Regions from separate parts of the Kitasatospora sp. NPDC022856 genome, predicted to be linked through region 1. Evidence: riboswitches for the same ligand, from Rfam matches in the RefSeq annotation. Region 1 holds a riboswitch; each other region holds the start of a gene.
The links. Region 1 has a riboswitch for cyclic di-AMP ahead of ACZ34W_RS23915 (M23 family metallopeptidase). Riboswitches for the same ligand answer to the same signal wherever they lie in the genome.
Positions count from the first base shown of each region.

Region 2: another riboswitch for cyclic di-AMP. It lies ahead of ACZ34W_RS31820 (transglycosylase family protein); the one in region 1 lies ahead of ACZ34W_RS23915 (M23 family metallopeptidase).
Region 3: another riboswitch for cyclic di-AMP. It lies ahead of ACZ34W_RS26225 (M23 family metallopeptidase); the one in region 1 lies ahead of ACZ34W_RS23915 (M23 family metallopeptidase).

Region 1 is NZ_JBVHHE010000018.1:146,813-152,065, reverse strand. Features, by position in the region: gene purB (adenylosuccinate lyase) at 1-147, shown strand, start outside; gene ACZ34W_RS23920 (MFS transporter) at 155-1,693, opposite strand; cyclic di-AMP (ydaO/yuaA leader) riboswitch at 2,004-2,164, shown strand; gene ACZ34W_RS23915 (M23 family metallopeptidase) at 2,169-3,230, shown strand; gene ACZ34W_RS23910 (DUF2470 domain-containing protein) at 3,606-4,325, opposite strand; gene ACZ34W_RS23905 (MFS transporter) at 4,553-5,253, shown strand, end outside.
Region 2 is NZ_JBVHHE010000037.1:42,036-47,288, reverse strand. Features, by position in the region: gene eno (phosphopyruvate hydratase) at 1-529, opposite strand, end outside; gene ACZ34W_RS31820 (transglycosylase family protein) at 785-1,702, opposite strand; cyclic di-AMP (ydaO/yuaA leader) riboswitch at 1,708-1,880, opposite strand; gene ACZ34W_RS31815 (cytochrome P450 family protein) at 2,155-3,429, opposite strand; gene ACZ34W_RS31810 (SDR family NAD(P)-dependent oxidoreductase) at 3,588-4,022, shown strand; gene ACZ34W_RS31805 (nucleoside triphosphate pyrophosphohydrolase) at 4,131-5,150, opposite strand.
Region 3 is NZ_JBVHHE010000022.1:95,590-100,842, forward strand. Features, by position in the region: gene ACZ34W_RS26205 (SpoIIE family protein phosphatase) at 1-614, opposite strand, end outside; gene ACZ34W_RS26210 (TetR/AcrR family transcriptional regulator) at 858-1,427, opposite strand; gene ACZ34W_RS26215 (alpha/beta fold hydrolase) at 1,491-2,318, opposite strand; gene ACZ34W_RS26220 (YiaA/YiaB family inner membrane protein) at 2,441-2,731, opposite strand; cyclic di-AMP (ydaO/yuaA leader) riboswitch at 2,976-3,134, shown strand; gene ACZ34W_RS26225 (M23 family metallopeptidase) at 3,147-4,007, shown strand; gene ACZ34W_RS26230 (hypothetical protein) at 4,079-5,107, opposite strand; gene ACZ34W_RS26235 (GNAT family N-acetyltransferase) at 5,150-5,253, shown strand, end outside.

The DNA.
Region 1 (5,253 bases):
CGGGCCGGGCTGGACGCGCTGCTGGCCGACCGGCTCTCCTTCACCGGCGCGGCCGGTGCCCAGGTCGCCGAGGTGGTCCGCCAGGTCGAGGCCGTCGCGGCCGCCTACCCCGACGCCGCCAAGTACGCCCCGGGCGACATCCTCTGACGTTGCCTCAGGTCTTCGTGGGCCCCGCCGCCGATCCGGTGGCGGGGCCTTCGCCGTGTCCGGCGGCGGCATGGCCCGGATCCAGCGGAGGGGCGGTGCCGCAGGCGTAGGTGCAGTCCGGCTCGGCGACCGGGTGGTCCTCGGGGGCCAGCACATTGCCCCGGACGGTGGTGAACGCCGTCACCGCGCCGGTGACCAGCAGCCCTGCGCAGATCAGCATCGCGGTCCGGAAGGCGGAGTCCACCGCGGCCGGTACCCGGTAGGCCTCGCCGCTGAGCCCGGCCAGCGCCGGCAGGGCGGCCACCGCGAGCAGCCCGGCCGCGCGGGCGGCGGCGTTGTTGACGCCGCTGGCGATCCCGGCATGCCGGACCTCCACCGCCGCGAGCACCGTCGCGGTCAGCGGCGCGACCAGCAGGACCATCCCGCAGCCCATCACGGTGGCGGCCGGCAGCACGTCCGTCCAGTACGAGGCGTCGGAGCCGATCCGCAGCATCAGCAGGACCCCCGTCGCGCAGAGCAGCGGCCCCACGGTGAGCGGGAGGCGCGGGCCGATCCGCTTGCCGAGCCGGCCGGCCCGGGCGGACAGCGCGAGCATCAGCACGGTGATCGGCAGCAGGGCGAGCCCGGAGACCAGTGGGGAGAAGCCGGAGACGATCTGCAGCTGGACGACCAGGAGGAAGAAGACGCCGCTGAACGCCGCGTAGACGCAGAGGGTGACCAGGTTCACCGCGGTGAACAGGCGGGAGGAGAAGAGGCCGAGCGGCAGCATCGGCTCCGGGACGCGGCGTTCGACCACCACGAAGGCCGCGCCCAGCAGCAGGCCGGCCGCGCCGGACACCCACACCACGGCCGAGAGCCCGTCGCCCGCCGCGGTCAGCGCGTAGGTGACCGAGCCCAGCGCGAGCGCGGCCAGCGCCGCGCCGAGGACGTCGAACCGGCCGGTCGCGCTCTCGTCCCGGCTCTCCGGGACGTGCCGGGAGGCCACCGCGACCACCAGGGCGGCGAGCGGGACGTTCAACAGGAAGATCCACCGCCAGCCGGGGCCGTCCACCAGCCAGCCGCCGAGGAACGGGCCGATCGCGGCGGACACCCCGCCGAGGCCGGACCAGAGGCCGACCGCCGCCGAGCGGTCGTCAGGGTGGAACACCGCCTGGAGCATCGCCAGCGAGCCGGGGGTCAGCAGCGCCCCGCCGACGCCCTGCACCGCGCGGGCGGCGACCAGTACCTCGATGGTGGGGGCCGCGGCGCAGGCCGCCGAGGCGGCGGCGAACCAGAGCACGCCGATCAGGAAGACGCGGCGCCGGCCGTAGCGGTCACCGAGCGCGCCGCCGAGCAGGATCAGGCCGGCCAGGGTGAGCAGATAGGCGTTGAGCGTCCATTGCAGGGCGGCGAGCGGAGCGCCGAGATCGGTGCCGATCCGGGGCAGTGCGACGTTGACGACGGTGCCGTCGAGCATCGCCATGCTGGAGCCGAGCACCGTCGCCAGTAGTACCCAGCGGCCCTGCGCGGTGCCCAGGCGCAGGGTGCCGGCCTCGGAGGTGGCCACCGCCTGATCCTGCGCTCCGGGACGCGACGTGACAAGGGTCACCGGGGGTGTGTCGGCGGATGGCTTTCCGTAGGTGATCGTATGCGTACGGACACCGAAATCGGCGGAGCGTCGTGGATCAGTGGCACGCGGTGAATCGATTGTGCACATACTGTGCAGCCGATCATTCGGAGTGTCACGGCCTTCCCGGGAGTGGTTGTCGATTCAAGAGATCGACATTGCTTCGCCCGGGCGGATGAGTTTTAGTTCAGCGACCGCCCGGCATTGGACCGGGTGGCCACCGGGTGGAACGCCTAGTCCTGCCGCTGCCCGGTGGTACGAACCGAACTCTGTACGGCAGGAGCGGGGGACCCAAAGGTAAGTCGCCGGACCGGAATTCACGGTCCGGCTTGGGGTGAAGCCGCGCTATGCGGCCGGGCAACTCCAGCCCGAACCCGACAGCTCACCTCGCAGGCGTCGGAGAGGACAGTTCGCCATGCCCGCACAGGCTCGTCGTATCACCCTGCCCCGCGCCGCCCGCATCGGCATCGCCACCGCCGTGACCGGCGCCGCTTTCGCCCTCCCGCTGGTGACCACCATCAGCGCCCAGGCCCACACCGCCCCGGCCGCCAAGCCCGCGCAGACCTCCACCTGGACCGGCGCCACCAGCGTCGACGCCGCGCCGGCCGCTGCCGCCAAGCCGGCCGCCGAGGCCGCCAAGCCGGCCGCCGCGCCGGCCGAGGAGAGCTACAAGGTCGTCGGCGGGGACACCCTGTCGAAGATCGCCGACGCCAAGCAGGTCGAGGGTGGCTGGAAGGCCCTCTACGACCACAACCGCTCGGTCGTCGGCGCCAACCCGAACCTCATCTTCCCGGGTCAGCAGCTCGCGCTGGGTGCCAAGGCCGCCGCCGCTCCGGCCGCCGCCGAGGCCGCCAAGCCCGCCGCCCCGGCCGCCAAGCCGCAGGTCTCGCAGGACGCGCAGAAGCCGGCCGCCCAGCACGCCGCCCCGAAGCCGGTCCAGGCCGCCAAGCCCGCCGAGGCCCCGGCCGCCAAGCCGGCCGCCCCCGCCGCGAAGCCGGCCGCTCCGGCCGCTCCCGCGGCGCCGGCCGCTCCGGCCGCTCCCGCGGCGCCGGCCGCCGCGGCCAGCACCTCGGGCTTCGTCGCCCCCCTCGCCAACCCGAAGCTCGGCACCGCCTACGGCGTGGCCGGCTCGATGTGGGCCTCCGGTCACCACACCGGTGCCGACTTCGTCGCCTCCACCGGCACCCCGCTGCGCGCCGTCGGCGCCGGCACCGTGGTGAAGGCCGGCAACGGCGGCGCCTACGGCAACGAGGTCGAGATCAAGCTCGCCGACGGCCACTACGCCGAGTACGCGCACCTGTCCTCGATCGGTGTGAAGATCGGTCAGACCGTCACCGCCGGCCAGCAGATCGGCCTCTCGGGTGCCACCGGCAACGTGACCGGCCCGCACCTGCACTTCGAGATCCGCACCGGCTCGGAGTACGGCTCGGACATCGACCCGATCGCCTACCTGCGGGCGCACGGCGTCTCCCTCTGACCTGAGGTCGGACTTCCGCTGGGTGCGGGGCGTACGACCGCCCGGGATGGTCATGTCGGGTGACCGCTCGACCGGATGATCGCCGCACCGTCAGCGGATCATGGGCGCGGGACACGCCCTGGCCGGCCCGGCTCGCGAATTTCCTTCGCGAGCCGGGCCGGCCTTTTTCGTGCCCTTCTGACAGGCAGGTGCCCCCCCGCGAGCAGGGTTTCCGTCCGGCGTTTCCGAGTGGTCGGTTCCGTCGTGCGGAAGGCCTTTCCGGAAGGCCTTCCTGGGGGGCCTTCCGGGATATTCCGACGGCCCGTCGGCGGTCGGACGGGCCGTCAATTCTCGGTCGGCGGTCGCGGTGAAAGGAATGGGCCGCCCCGGCGGGGGTCAGGACCGGTGGGCGGGCAGGTCGCTGTTGGCGGCGGTCAGCAGCTGGTGCACGCGGTGGCCGAACTCGTCCGCGTCGCGGGCCGGCTCGGGGAAGACCAGGCGGACGTCGCGGTGGCCGTAGGGGTGGTCCAGACGGAGCACCAGGCCGTGCCGGTCGAGGGCCAGCGGGCGGACGTCGGGGTGTCCGACGAGCAACTCGCGGTCCAGCAGCCGGGTGAGCAGGGCGAGGGCGTCCGGGTGGTCGTCGGCGAGGTGGGTGAGCATCGCCGCCTCGAAGCGCGCCAGCGGGTCGGGCGCGGCCAGGGCGAGGTCGGCGCCGGTGAGGGCGGTGGTGCCGTACGGGGTGGAGAGGACGGCGTGTGCGACGTCCAGCCGCAGGTGGACGCTGAGGCCGTCGTCGGCGAGGTGGGCGAGGTGCAGCCGGCCGGCCAGGGTGAGACGGCCGCGGACGCGGTCGCGGACGGCGACCGGGGCGATGTCGGTGAGGTCCAGGACGACGGCCAGGCCGTCCTGCTCGCGGGTCACGGCGAGGGTGAGCGGCGAGTCGAGCGGTGCGCCCAGGCGCAGCCGGGAGCCGTGCACCGAGACCGGGGTGTCCAGGTCGTGGTACTCGCCGCAGGCCCGGATCACCACGGAGGAGGTGGCGCTGAGCAGGCTGCAGACCCGTTCGGCGGCGGTGGGTTCGGGCGCCTCGACGTCGACGGGGCTGGGGCTCATGACGACCTCCGTTGATTAGGTGAGGCTAACCTAATCACTTCGCCGAGGGAGGGCAAGGCGTGCGCGGGTGGTTCGCGGGTCGCGATGGAGGGTGCGTGGGTCCAATGGATTGCAGATGGAGATAGCGAGCGCTTGCAAGTATCTGGCATTCGGTCGTATTGTCGACGCTGGTAGTTGCACGCGCAATCTTCTGCACGCTTCTGTACGCTCTGGAAAGCGGTCCCCTCATGCCCCTCGCGCTCCTGGCGCTGGCGATCAGCGCCTTCGGCATCGGCACCACCGAGTTCGTGATCATGGGCCTGCTGCCCGAGGTCGCCGGCGACTTCTCGGTGTCCATCCCCACCGCCGGCCTGCTCATCTCCGGCTACGCACTCGGTGTCGTGATCGGCGGCCCGCTGCTCACCGTCCTCGGCACCCGGATCCCCCGCAAGGGGATGCTGCTGATGCTGATGGGCCTGTTCATCGCCGGCAACCTGGTCTCCGCCGTCGCGCCCGCCTTCGGTCCGCTGCTGGTCGGCCGGGTGCTCGCGGCCTTCGCGCACGGCGCCTTCTTCGGCATCGGCTCGGTGGTCGCCGCCGACCTCGTCGCCCCGCACAAGCGGGCCGGCGCCATCGCCCTGATGTTCACCGGGCTCACCGCCGCCAACGTGCTCGGCGTGCCGATGGGCACCCTGCTCGGCCAGCACTTCGGCTGGCGCTCCACCTTCTTCGTGGTCGCGGCGCTCGGCGCGATCGGCTTCGCCGGCATCGCGGCCCTGGTACCCGTCCAGCCGCGCGCCGAGGACACCCGGCTCGGCCCGGAGCTGGCCGTCTTCCGCAAGCCGCAGATCTGGCTCGCGCTGAGCATGACGGTGCTCGGCTGGGGCGGCATCTTCGCGATGTTCACCTACATCACGCCGATGATGACCGAGATGGCGGGCTTCGCCCC
Region 2 (5,253 bases), on a different contig from region 1:
CGGAGAAGGACTCCGCGCCGATCGGAGCGATCATGAACTCCTGGATGTCGACGTTGGAGTCCGCGTGCGAGCCACCGTTGAGGATGTTCATCATCGGGACGGGCAGGACGTGGGCGTTCGGGCCGCCCAGGTAGCGGAACAGCGGCAGGTCGCTGGCCTCGGAGGCGGCGTGCGCCACGGCGAGCGAGACGCCCAGGATCGCGTTGGCGCCGAGCGAGGACTTGTCCGGCGTGGCGTCCAGGTCGAGCATGGCCTGGTCGATCAGGCGCTGCTCGGTGGCGTCGTAGCCGACCAGCTCGGGGCCGATCTGCTCGATGACGGCCAGGACGGCCTTCTCCACGCCCTTGCCGAAGTAGCGGTTCTTGTCACCGTCGCGAAGCTCCAGCGCCTCGAAGGCACCGGTGGAGGCACCCGACGGGACAGCGGCACGGCCGGTGCTGCCGTCGTCGAGGCCGACCTCGACCTCGACCGTGGGGTTGCCACGCGAGTCGAGAATCTCACGGGCTACGACGACATCGATGGACGGCACGAGGCATCTCCTAGCGGAAGCAGGTTCGGCTGACGATGGGTGCTGTCGGCCGGATGGTTGCGGAGTCGTTACGACCAGAGCCTAACCGCACGGGCTCCCGGGACCACGTCGACCTCGGTCCCGTCTCAGCGTGTGGCCGGGCTACCCACCGGTAGTTCACCTGGTTGTCCCACGAAATGCGGCCGGATGCGGACGAAGGGGGCCGAACCGGCCCCCTTCGTGGCGTCACCGCACGGGGAGTCACCACACGGGCGGTCAGCCGAGATCGAGCTGCTGGCCCGGGAGGATCATGTTGGGGTCGGTGCCGACGGTGCCGCGGTTGCCGTCGTACAGCGTCTGCCAGCCGCCCTCGACGCCCTGGGCGGCGGCGATCGTCGACAGGGTGTCACCGGACTGGACGGTGTAGCCGTGCCCGGTGCGCTGCTGGGCGGCGACCGCGGCCGGGGCGCCGTGGGCGGCGGGGCGGCTGTCCTGGCCCGCGTACCCGCTCGTCTGCTGGGCGGCCTGCTGACCGGCGTACTGCTGGTAGACGCTCTGGTGGCTGGTCCAGTACCAGGCGCCGTCGCTCTGGTACCAGAAGACCTTCGCGTCGGCGTCCCAGCCCGGCTGGCCGGCGAAGCCCGGAGCCCGGTCGTCCTGCTGGGCGGGCTGCTGGGCGGCGGGCTTCGGAGCCTGCTGCTGGGCCGGCTTCTGGGCGGGCTTCTGCGCCGGCTTCTGCGCGGGCTTCGACTGGGCCGGCTTGGCGGCGGCCGTCGGCTCGGCGTCCGAGGAGGTGTCGACCGAGGCCGCGGCCCCGCCCTTGGCCAGGCCCGCCTTCTGGGAGCAGACCGGCCAGGCGCCCGGCCCCTGCGAGGCGAGGACCTTCTCGGCGACCGAGATCTGCTGCGCCCGGCTGGCCTGGTGGGCCTGCGGCGCGTACGAGGTGCCGCCGAACGCCTTCCAGGTGCTGGAGGTGAACTGGAGGCCGCCGTAGAAGCCGTTGCCGGTGTTGATGCCCCAGTTGCCGCCGCTCTCGCACTGGGCGACCGCGTCCCAGGTCGAGGCCGGGGCGGCCGAGGCGCCGGTGGCGGTGAGGAGCGGCAGGGCGAGTCCGACGCCGGCCACGCCGGCAACGGCGATGGCCTTCTCGGTCTGGGTGCGACGACGGTGACGGCCGGTTCCGACGAAGAGCATGGGGAAGTCCCTCTCCGCACGCCTGCGAGGTGAGCTGTCGGGTTCGGACCGGGAGGTGGCCCGGCCGCACGACGCGGACGCCTTCTGCCCGCGCGGGCGGCTTCACCCCAAGCCGTGGGGGACGGCAACAAACCTGGTTCCCCCGCCCCTGCCCAAGGGTTCTGGTCGGTTTCCCGTAACGCGGCGGGCAGGATTCGGCGTTCCGCGCACGAGGTCCGCAGCTGCGAACTCCAGGGAGGGTAGACAGATCCTCACATCAATAACAAGCTCATATCGCAGGTATCACACATAAATTACGGCGCGTGGCCGATCGCCTACCAACGACAGGGCTATGTCCGGTTTGATGCTGATTCATACCCGCTGATAGGGCGTGTCGGCGACACCCCGTCAGCGTGTCGCGGTCTCGGCGCGACGAGATCGAGACACCGCCGGGGGTCGCCGGACGGATTTGCTCAGAGCCCGTCCACCGGTGCCGCGGAGGGCTTCTCGGGGGTGAATTCCACCGGGAGATCGCGCAGTCCACGCATGATCAGGCCACCGCGCCAGCGGAGCTCCTCCGGGCTAGCGGCGAGTCGCAGATCGGGCAACCGGGTGAGCAGGGTGGTGAGCGCCGCGCGCCCCTCCAACCGGGCCAGCGGCGCACCGATGCAGTAGTGGATGCCGTGCCCGAAGCCGAGGTGCGGGTTGTCCGTCCGGGCCAGGTCGAGGGTGTTCTCGTCGGCGAACCGCGCCGGGTCCCGGTCCGCCGCCGCGAGCACCACCAGCACCGGATCGCCGACCGGGATGTCCACGCCGCCGATGGTCAGCGGGCTGGTCGCGAACCGCCAGGTGGCGAGCTCCACTGGACCGTCGTAGCGCAGGAGTTCCTCGATACCGGTCTCCAGCAGCGCGGTCTCGCCGCGGGCGATCGAGTCCTGGAGCAGCGCCCGCTGCCCGGGGTTGCGCAGCAAAGCGTAGGTGCCGTTGCCGATCAGGTTCACGGTCGTCTCGAACCCGGCGAAGAGGAGGATGAAGGCCATCGCCGCGGCCTCGTTCTCGGTCAGGTGCTCACCGTGGTCGCTGGCCCGGATCAGCCCCGAGATGAGGTCGTCGCCGGGATCGGCCCGCTTGCGGTGGATCAGCTCCGCCAGGTAGGCGCGCATCCGCTTGACGGCGCGTCCCACCCCGCCGCGCTGCCCGCTGCCATGGCGGATCATCATGCCCGCCCAGTCCCGGAAGTCGTCCTGGTCCTCGGCCGGCACGCCGAGCAGGTCGCAGATCGCGTAGATCGGCAGTGGGAAGGCGAACTCGTGGATCAGGTCCGCCGAGCCGCGCTCCGCGAAGCCGTCGATCAGCCGGTCGGTGAGCTGCTGCACCCGGGGCTCGAACTCCGCCACCCGGCGCGGCGTGAACGCCTTCGAGACCAGCCGGCGCAGCCGGGTGTGGTCCGGCGGGTCGATGTTCAGCAGGTGGGTCATCAGATTGGCCTGGCGCTCGCCGGGGATGCCGACCCGGCCGCTGCGGTGGGCGTGCCCGCTGTGGTGGGCCGGGTCCTTCGAGAGCCGGCTGTCGGCGAGCGCCTGCCGGGCGTCGGCGTACCTGGTCACCAGCCAGGCCTCCACCCCGCTCGGCAGGGTGGTGCGGTGCACCGGTTCGTGCTCCCGCAGCCACGCGTACGCCGGGTACGGGTCGGCGGCGAACTCCCAGGTGAAGAGCGGCGGGCGGGCTGAATCGGGCTGAACTGGCATGTGTCGACCGTATCCGGTGGGGAACCCCGGCGCGGCAGGCGTGAGCCTGGTCACCTGAGGGGTAATCCCTGTTGCGGAGGGTCAGGACCTGCCTACGATCCTCCGCAAGCAAAATGCGTGGGCGCCGGTGCGGAGCCGCCCACAGGGAGGAGCGCACCATGCGGGTCACCGGGGCAGTCGTGGTCATCGCCGTACTCGCCGGCGGGTCGGGAGCCGGCCTCGCCCGCCGGTTCACCGCCGCGGGCGCCTCCGGCGTCCTCATCGCCGACCAGCAGGTCGGCATCGCCGAGGACCTCGCCACCGAACTCGACCGGCCGGGCTGCCCGGTCGTCGGCGTCTGCGGCGACATCCGCCGCCCGAGCGACATCGCCGCCCTGGTCGACACCACCGAGAAGCACCTCGGCCCGATCGACCTGTTCTGCGTCGCAGGGCCGGGCGGCGAGCGCGTCGTCTCCCTCGCCGAGCTGCCGGACCACCTCGACCTGGAGCGGCTGGCCGAACTGCTCGCCCTGGTCGGCGAGGCGATCGCCGAGGTCGTCGACGAGGTGGTCCCGGTGCAGCGCCGGGCGGTGGAGGACGTGGCGGCGGTCTGACGGGGGGCGGCGGTCGCGGTGCGGGCGGCGTGCCCGGGCGGCGGTCGCGGTGCGGGCGTGCCCGGGCGCGGGTCTCGGCCCGGGCGTGCTCCGGGGGGCCGCTCGGGGCTACTCGGGCTTGAGCCCCTCGGCGGCGCGCACGGCGTCCCGGTAGCCGCGCGCGGCCGCCCGGAGCGCGGCGTCCACGTCCACCCCCGCGTCGAACGCCCGCTGCGCCACCGCGAGCAGCAGCCGGCCCGCCGACTCCGCCGTGAGCTCCGCGGGCAGCTCGTAGGCCGCGTCCGGCACACCGGTGAAGCCCGCCCGGCGCACCCGGGACACCAGCTTCGCCGCGTACGCCAGCGCGGGAAGACCGGCCGGCACGCCGTCCAGCACCGACTCGCGCTCCGACTTCTCGGCGGCCTTCAGCGCCTCCCAGTTCGCCTCCACCTCGGCGGCGCCCTCGGCCTCGACATCCCCGAACACGTGCGGGTGGCGGTACATCAGCTTATCGACGATGTCACCCGCCACGTCGTCGATGGAGAACGCGTCGGTGGGGTGCTCCTCGGCGATCCGGGAATGGAAGAAGACCTGGAGCAGGACGTCGCCCAGCTCCTCGCGGAGCGTGTCGCGGTCCCCCTCCTCGATCGCCTCGACCAGCTCGAAGGACTCCTCCACCAGGTACTTCACCAGGCTGGCGTGGGTCTGCTCGGCGTCCCAGGGGCAGCCGCCGGGCGAGCGAAGGCGGTCCATCACCGAGACCAGGTCCAGCAGCCGCGCGCCCGGCAGGTCGTACGAACCGGGCAGCACCTCGATCTCGGGCACCTCGCCCGCGTGCTCGACCGCGAGGCGCGCCAGCGCGTCGGTGAGCCCGGGGTCGCCGTCCGGGCTGCCCAGCCAGACCGTCGGCCCCGAGGCGGCCGGCTGTCCGGTCAGCAGCCGGGCGAGAGCGGGCGCCGAATCGGGCGCCACCACCTCCACCTCGACCCCCGCCTGCCGCACCGCCGGCAGCTGCGGGTGCGCGGCGTCCCCGGCGAGCACCCGCCCGGCCGACCTCAGCGCCTCCCAGGCGGGCCAGGCCAGCAGGCCGGGAGCCACCCGGTGGGTGGTGGTGAGCAGGATCAGCTTCGCGCCCGGAAGATTCGTCACACCCCGAACCTACCCGGCCCCGGTGAGCCCCCGCCTCCACGTTTCACCCGGCCAGGGGGACGGCGGGGCAGGTGCCGGTCAGGCCGCGTACCGGGTATCGCCC
Region 3 (5,253 bases), on a different contig from region 1:
TCCGTACCGGCCTCGCCGCCGGGCCCCGGGTGGGCCGTCCCGGCCGGGCGGGCCCCCGCCCGCGCGCTGTCGAGCAGATGGGCGAGCCGGTGGGCGCAGGCGTCGCCGAGCGTCTCCAGCACGTCCAGATCGCGGCGGGGGACGGTGCCCCGGTGGGCGAGGGCGAGGGCGAGCACGCCGATCGGCCGTTCGTCGACGATCATCGGCAGGGCGATCAGGGCGACCATTCCGGTGCCCATACCGGCATTGCGGTTGGGATAGTCGACGCTGGTGCGCTCCGGACTGAGCAGGTACGGGCGGCGCAGTCGCAGGGCCGTCGCGGCGGGCAGCTCGCTCGCCGGATCGATGACGCCGTAGCGCTCGTGGACCCAGTCGGGCAGGCCGTGCGAGGCGGTGAGCCGGAGCATTCCGGCGCTGTCCAGCAGGTAGAGCGCGGAGCCCTCACCGGTGATCCAGCCCGGGCCCTCGGCGAGCACGGTCCCGAGGAGTTCGGCGGCGGTGGTGCAGCCGAGCAGTAACCGGACACAGCGCATCGCGCTGCGCGCGGTGGGGCTGCTGCGCGGGGCCCGGCTCTCGTCCTCGGAGGGGGGAAGCCACGGTGAGGTCAGGTCCATGGGATTTCCCGGCCTTTCCGTCGCCTTGTCGGGCACCCAATTCTTCATACCTCATTTCCGATGCCGGTGAAGGGTGACCCGGACGGCGCACCGGTGCCGGGGAGCGGACGCCGGTCGTGCCCTGCCCGGCCGCTCCGACCGGGTGGTCCGCCGTGGTCCGGCCGGCCCGCCGCGCGGGGTGCGCCGGGTGCGGCGCCCGGCCGGGGGAACTCACGGAGCCCGGCCGCGCGGTGGGGGCGGGGCTCAGGCCCCGGGCCAGTTCCGGAGGCCGCCGGTGAGGAGGGTGATCAGGCGGTCCTGGGTGTCGGAGAGGTCCTCGGCGAGCTGGAACCCGCCGCCGATCGACAGCGAGGCGAAGCCGTGGGCGACCGAGCGGACGGTCCGGGCGGCGTGGACGGCCTCGGAGCCCTCCAGCCCGTAGCCGCGGAGCACCGCGAGGATCACCCCGACCAGCCGCCCGCCCGCCCTGGTCAGGTCGTCGTCCGGCTGCGGGGCCTGCGGCAGCGCGGTGTACCGGTGCGGGTACTCGGTGGCGTAGCCGTGGTAGGCCCGCAGGACGGCGGCGACGGCGTCGTCCCCGCCGCGGCCGAGGGCGGCCTCGGCGAGCCGGTCGGCGAGTTCCTCGGTGACCCGGACGGCGATCAGCCGGCGCAGCTCGGCGAGTCCGCCGCTGACGTGCTTGTACAGCGAGGGGGTGGCCACCCGGGCCCGTCCGGCGACGGCGGCCAGGGTGAGGGCCTCGGGGCCCTGTTCGTCGATGAGGGCGAGGGCGTGGTCGACGACCTGCTCGGGGGTCAGTCCGACTCGGGGCATGGTGCGGTCTCCGTGGGCGAGGAAGCGGGCGGGCTCGGGCCGGCGCGGCGCGGAAGGGCGGGCTCAGGCCAGCTCGGCGAGGAAGGGCAGCAGGGCGTCGGCGGTGGCCTGCGGCCGGTCGGCCATCGGGTAGTGCCCGGAGCCCTCGATCATCACCTTGCGGCCGTTCAGTGCGGCGGCCTGCCGGTCGGCGACCAGCTCGGGGTCGGGGAAGTCGGGGTCCTTGGTGCCCATCACGACCAGCGCCGGGCAGCTCACGGCGGCGGTCCAGCCGTTCGGCGCGGAGTCCCCGCGCACGTAGCCCCGGGTGGCCTGCTTGCGGCCCGGCGTGCGCATCGCGGCGACCAGTCCGTCCACGTAGGCGTCGAAGTCGGCCGGCTTGGGACCGGGGTACGCCATCTTGCGGTGGTAGAGGCCCCAGAACGCGGGCGAGTGCACCAGCAGGACGCCCATCACGCCGAACATCGCGCGCTGCAGCGCGTTCGGCGGCGGGTTCTCGACGAAGGCGTCCACCAGGACGATCCCGGCCACCCGCTCCGGCGCGTCCCCGGCCACCTTGACCACCGTCGCACCGGCGTAGGAGTTGCCGACCAGCGTGGCGCGGTCGATGCCGAGGTGGTCCAGCAGGGCGAGGACGTCGGTGGCGATCGCGGCCGGCGTGTAGTCGTCCCAGGCGATCGAGGACTCGCCGAAGCCGCGCAGGTCCAGGGTGATCACCCGGTGGCCCGCGGCCACCAGCAGCGGGCGCAGGTGCCGGTACGCGGCACGGCTGTCGAGCATCCCGGGGAGCAGGACGAGGGGGGCGCCGTCGCCCTGCTCGGTGTCGTCGAAGGCCAGCCGGCCGCCGGGGAGGTCGAGGTACTGGGTGCTGGGGGTGAAGGTGCCGGGCATGGGGGCCTCCTCGGTCCGCGGGGCTGTCGGCATTGCGCCGATAGCCATAAAGCTAAGGCTAATAGCCTTAGCTTTCAAGCCCTCGACCGGCCGGACCCCCGGGGCGGCCCCGGTACCGCGGCTCAGACCCCCTCCACCTTGAACGGGTCGTGCTCGGCGAGCAGCTTCTCCAGCCGCGCCTGGTCCACCCGGGTGACGATCTCGTTGGTCTCCTGCCGGTCCCGGATCACCTTGGCCAGGGTGAAGGCGGAGGTGACGGTGTAGAGCAGGCCGACCGTGAGGAAGGCGCGGGTCCAGCCGCCGACCGGCAGATAGGCGATGCCGACGGCGAGGGCGCCGCCGGAGAGGGCGAAGGAGAGGACGGCCTGGAGGTGGTACGCGGCCGTGGTGCGTGACTGCATCGGTGCGTTCATGGCGCCAGGATGGCCGCGCCGGGAGCGCCGCACATGAGTAGGAGTACTCAAGTGGGGGACCGTTCGTTGACGTCCCCTCACGTTCGGTAGTGTCAGTTGCCATCGATCCGCCCAAATCGCCCATCAGGTCACGTACCGTCCGGGTAGTATCCGGCTGTCCCGAACGGACGGCTTGGAATCAGAGGCTCCTAGGATTAACGTTTGATAACGCAGCGCGGTTCGTAACGCCGTACCCAGACGGCACCGTGCGCCGTCGCCTAATCCCGCCGGCCGGCCTCCGGGCAGGCCAGGGAGCCGGGGAACCATGTTCCTTGGGGTGAATCGGCCGGGCCCAGGCCCAGCCGTAGGAGACCTTCCTGCTCCGAACCCGTCAGCTAACCCGGTAGGCGCGAAGGAAGGAAAGGAGCGCGCCTCCGTGGCGTCGTCGCACTCTCCGGCACACCTGCCCGGCTCCCCCGCCGGCACCCAGCTGCTCGACCACCCCTGGCCGCCCGCCCACCCGGGCGAGTTCGGCGGGTCCGGCGTCGAGACCGGGCCGCAGGCCCCCGACAGCAACCGGCACCGGATGCCCCGTCAGACCCGCGGCACCGCCCCGCTGCTCGGCGTCACCGCCGTGGCCGCCACCCTCGGTGCGACCGGCTTCGCCTCCGCCACCCCGGCCGCCGCCCCCGCCGTCGAGGTCCCGGACGAGACCCCGGTCGCGCTCGCCGCGGACCCGGGCCTCGCGCTCGCCGCCCGGATCCAGCAGCAGGCCGACAGCCAGCGCACCGCCGCCGAGGAGGGCGCCCGCCTGCAGGCCGCCAAGGAGGCCGAGGTCAAGCGCGCGGCCCAGCAGCAGGAGGCCAAGCGGGCCGCGGAGGAGGCCGAGAAGGCCAAGCTCGCCGCCATCGAGCTGCCGGTGCGCGACTACCACCTCTCGGCCCACTACGGCCAGAGCGCCTCCTACTGGGCCCACCTGCACACCGGCCTGGACTTCGCCGCCGACACCGGCACCCCGGTCTACGCGGTCGGCCAGGGCACCATCACCTCGGCCGGCTGGGCCGGGTCGTACGGCTACCGGATCGTCGAGACGCTGCCCGACGGCACCGAGATCTGGTACTGCCACCTCTCCTCGATCATCAAGGGCTCCGGCAAGGTCGTCCCCGGCCAGCAGCTCGGCAAGGTGGGGGCCACCGGCAACGTCACCGGCCCGCACCTGCACCTGGAGGTCCGCCCCGGCGGCGGTGCCCCGGTCGACCCGGAGAGCTGGTTCGAGCAGCGCGGCGTGACCCCCTGACCGGCGTCACCTTCTGACAGCCCGCCGCGGTGCCCCGGCCGTCGTGACGACGGCCGGGGCACCGTCGCGTCTCAGGCCCCGGCGGCCGCGTCGGCCCCGTCCGGCCGGTCGGCGGACCCGTGCACGTGCCCGTCCCCGGGCGCGTAGCCGTACTCGTCCCCGGGCGCGTAGCCGTACTCGTCCCCGGGCTCGTCGTCCCCGTACTCCCCGGCCTCCTCCGCCTCGCCGGATGCCCCGGGCAGCTGCGCCAGGTACGCGTCGATCTCCTCCTGGCCCGGCTCCGGGGCCAGCTCCGGGAACTCCTCCACCAGCAGCCGCGGCAGCCCCGGCACCGTCCACTCGCCGAAGAGGTCCAGCGCGGCCTCGACGGCGGCCTCCTCGAACGCCCCGAAGTCCCCGGCCAGCTCGTCGGGCATCGGCCGGCCCTGCGCGGTGAGCTCCTCCAGGTTGCGGTAGCTGCGCCGCATCAGCCCCTGCTCCAGCAGCCGCCGGGCACCGTCGGTGGCCATCCCGACGCTGAGCGGCCGGGCGCCGTCCCAGCCCCCGTCGTCCACCGGGTCCAGCGCGCCCGCCGCCTCCAGCCGCTCGTAGGCGGCCGCCCGGTCCTCCGGCGCCAGCTCCCGGAACGCCTCCAACCAGGCCCGGACCGCCGCCCCGTCGGCCGGGTCCACCCCGTCCGCGCGCAGCAGCAGCGTGTACAGCCGGGGCCAGGTCACCAGGTCGGCGCGGCGCAGCAGCCCGGCGGCCACCTCGCCCTGCCACTCGGCCTCCGCGTGCAGCCGCTCCTGCCGCTTGGCGTTCAGCCGCTTCGCCGCCCGCTGGTGGTCGATCAGCAGCCGCACCGCGGCGCCGTACGCCAGCGGGTCCTGCTCCGGCTCGGGCTGGACGTACAGGTAGAGCCGCTCGTACAGCAGTTGTTCCACGGCGTCCGAGGTCAGCTCCGGCCAGCCGTCACGCATCCTGCCCTCACCCAGCTCCAGCAGCGCCAGCACCGCCCGCACCGGCGCCTCGGCCACCGGAGGGTGGCCGTGCGCCTGCGCCCAGGCGAGCAGTTCGGCGGCTTTGGTGCGCGGGGCGAGCCGCAGGTCTTCTTCTTCCATGTCACGTAAGGTAACCGGAAAGCCCGGGTAGGGTCGGCAGGCATGGTCCCCGTCCGACTCACCGGCCCCCGCCTGGCCATCCGCGAGTTCCACCACAGCGCCGCCGACGTCGACGCCCTGTACGCGGTGTTCGGCGACCGGGAGGC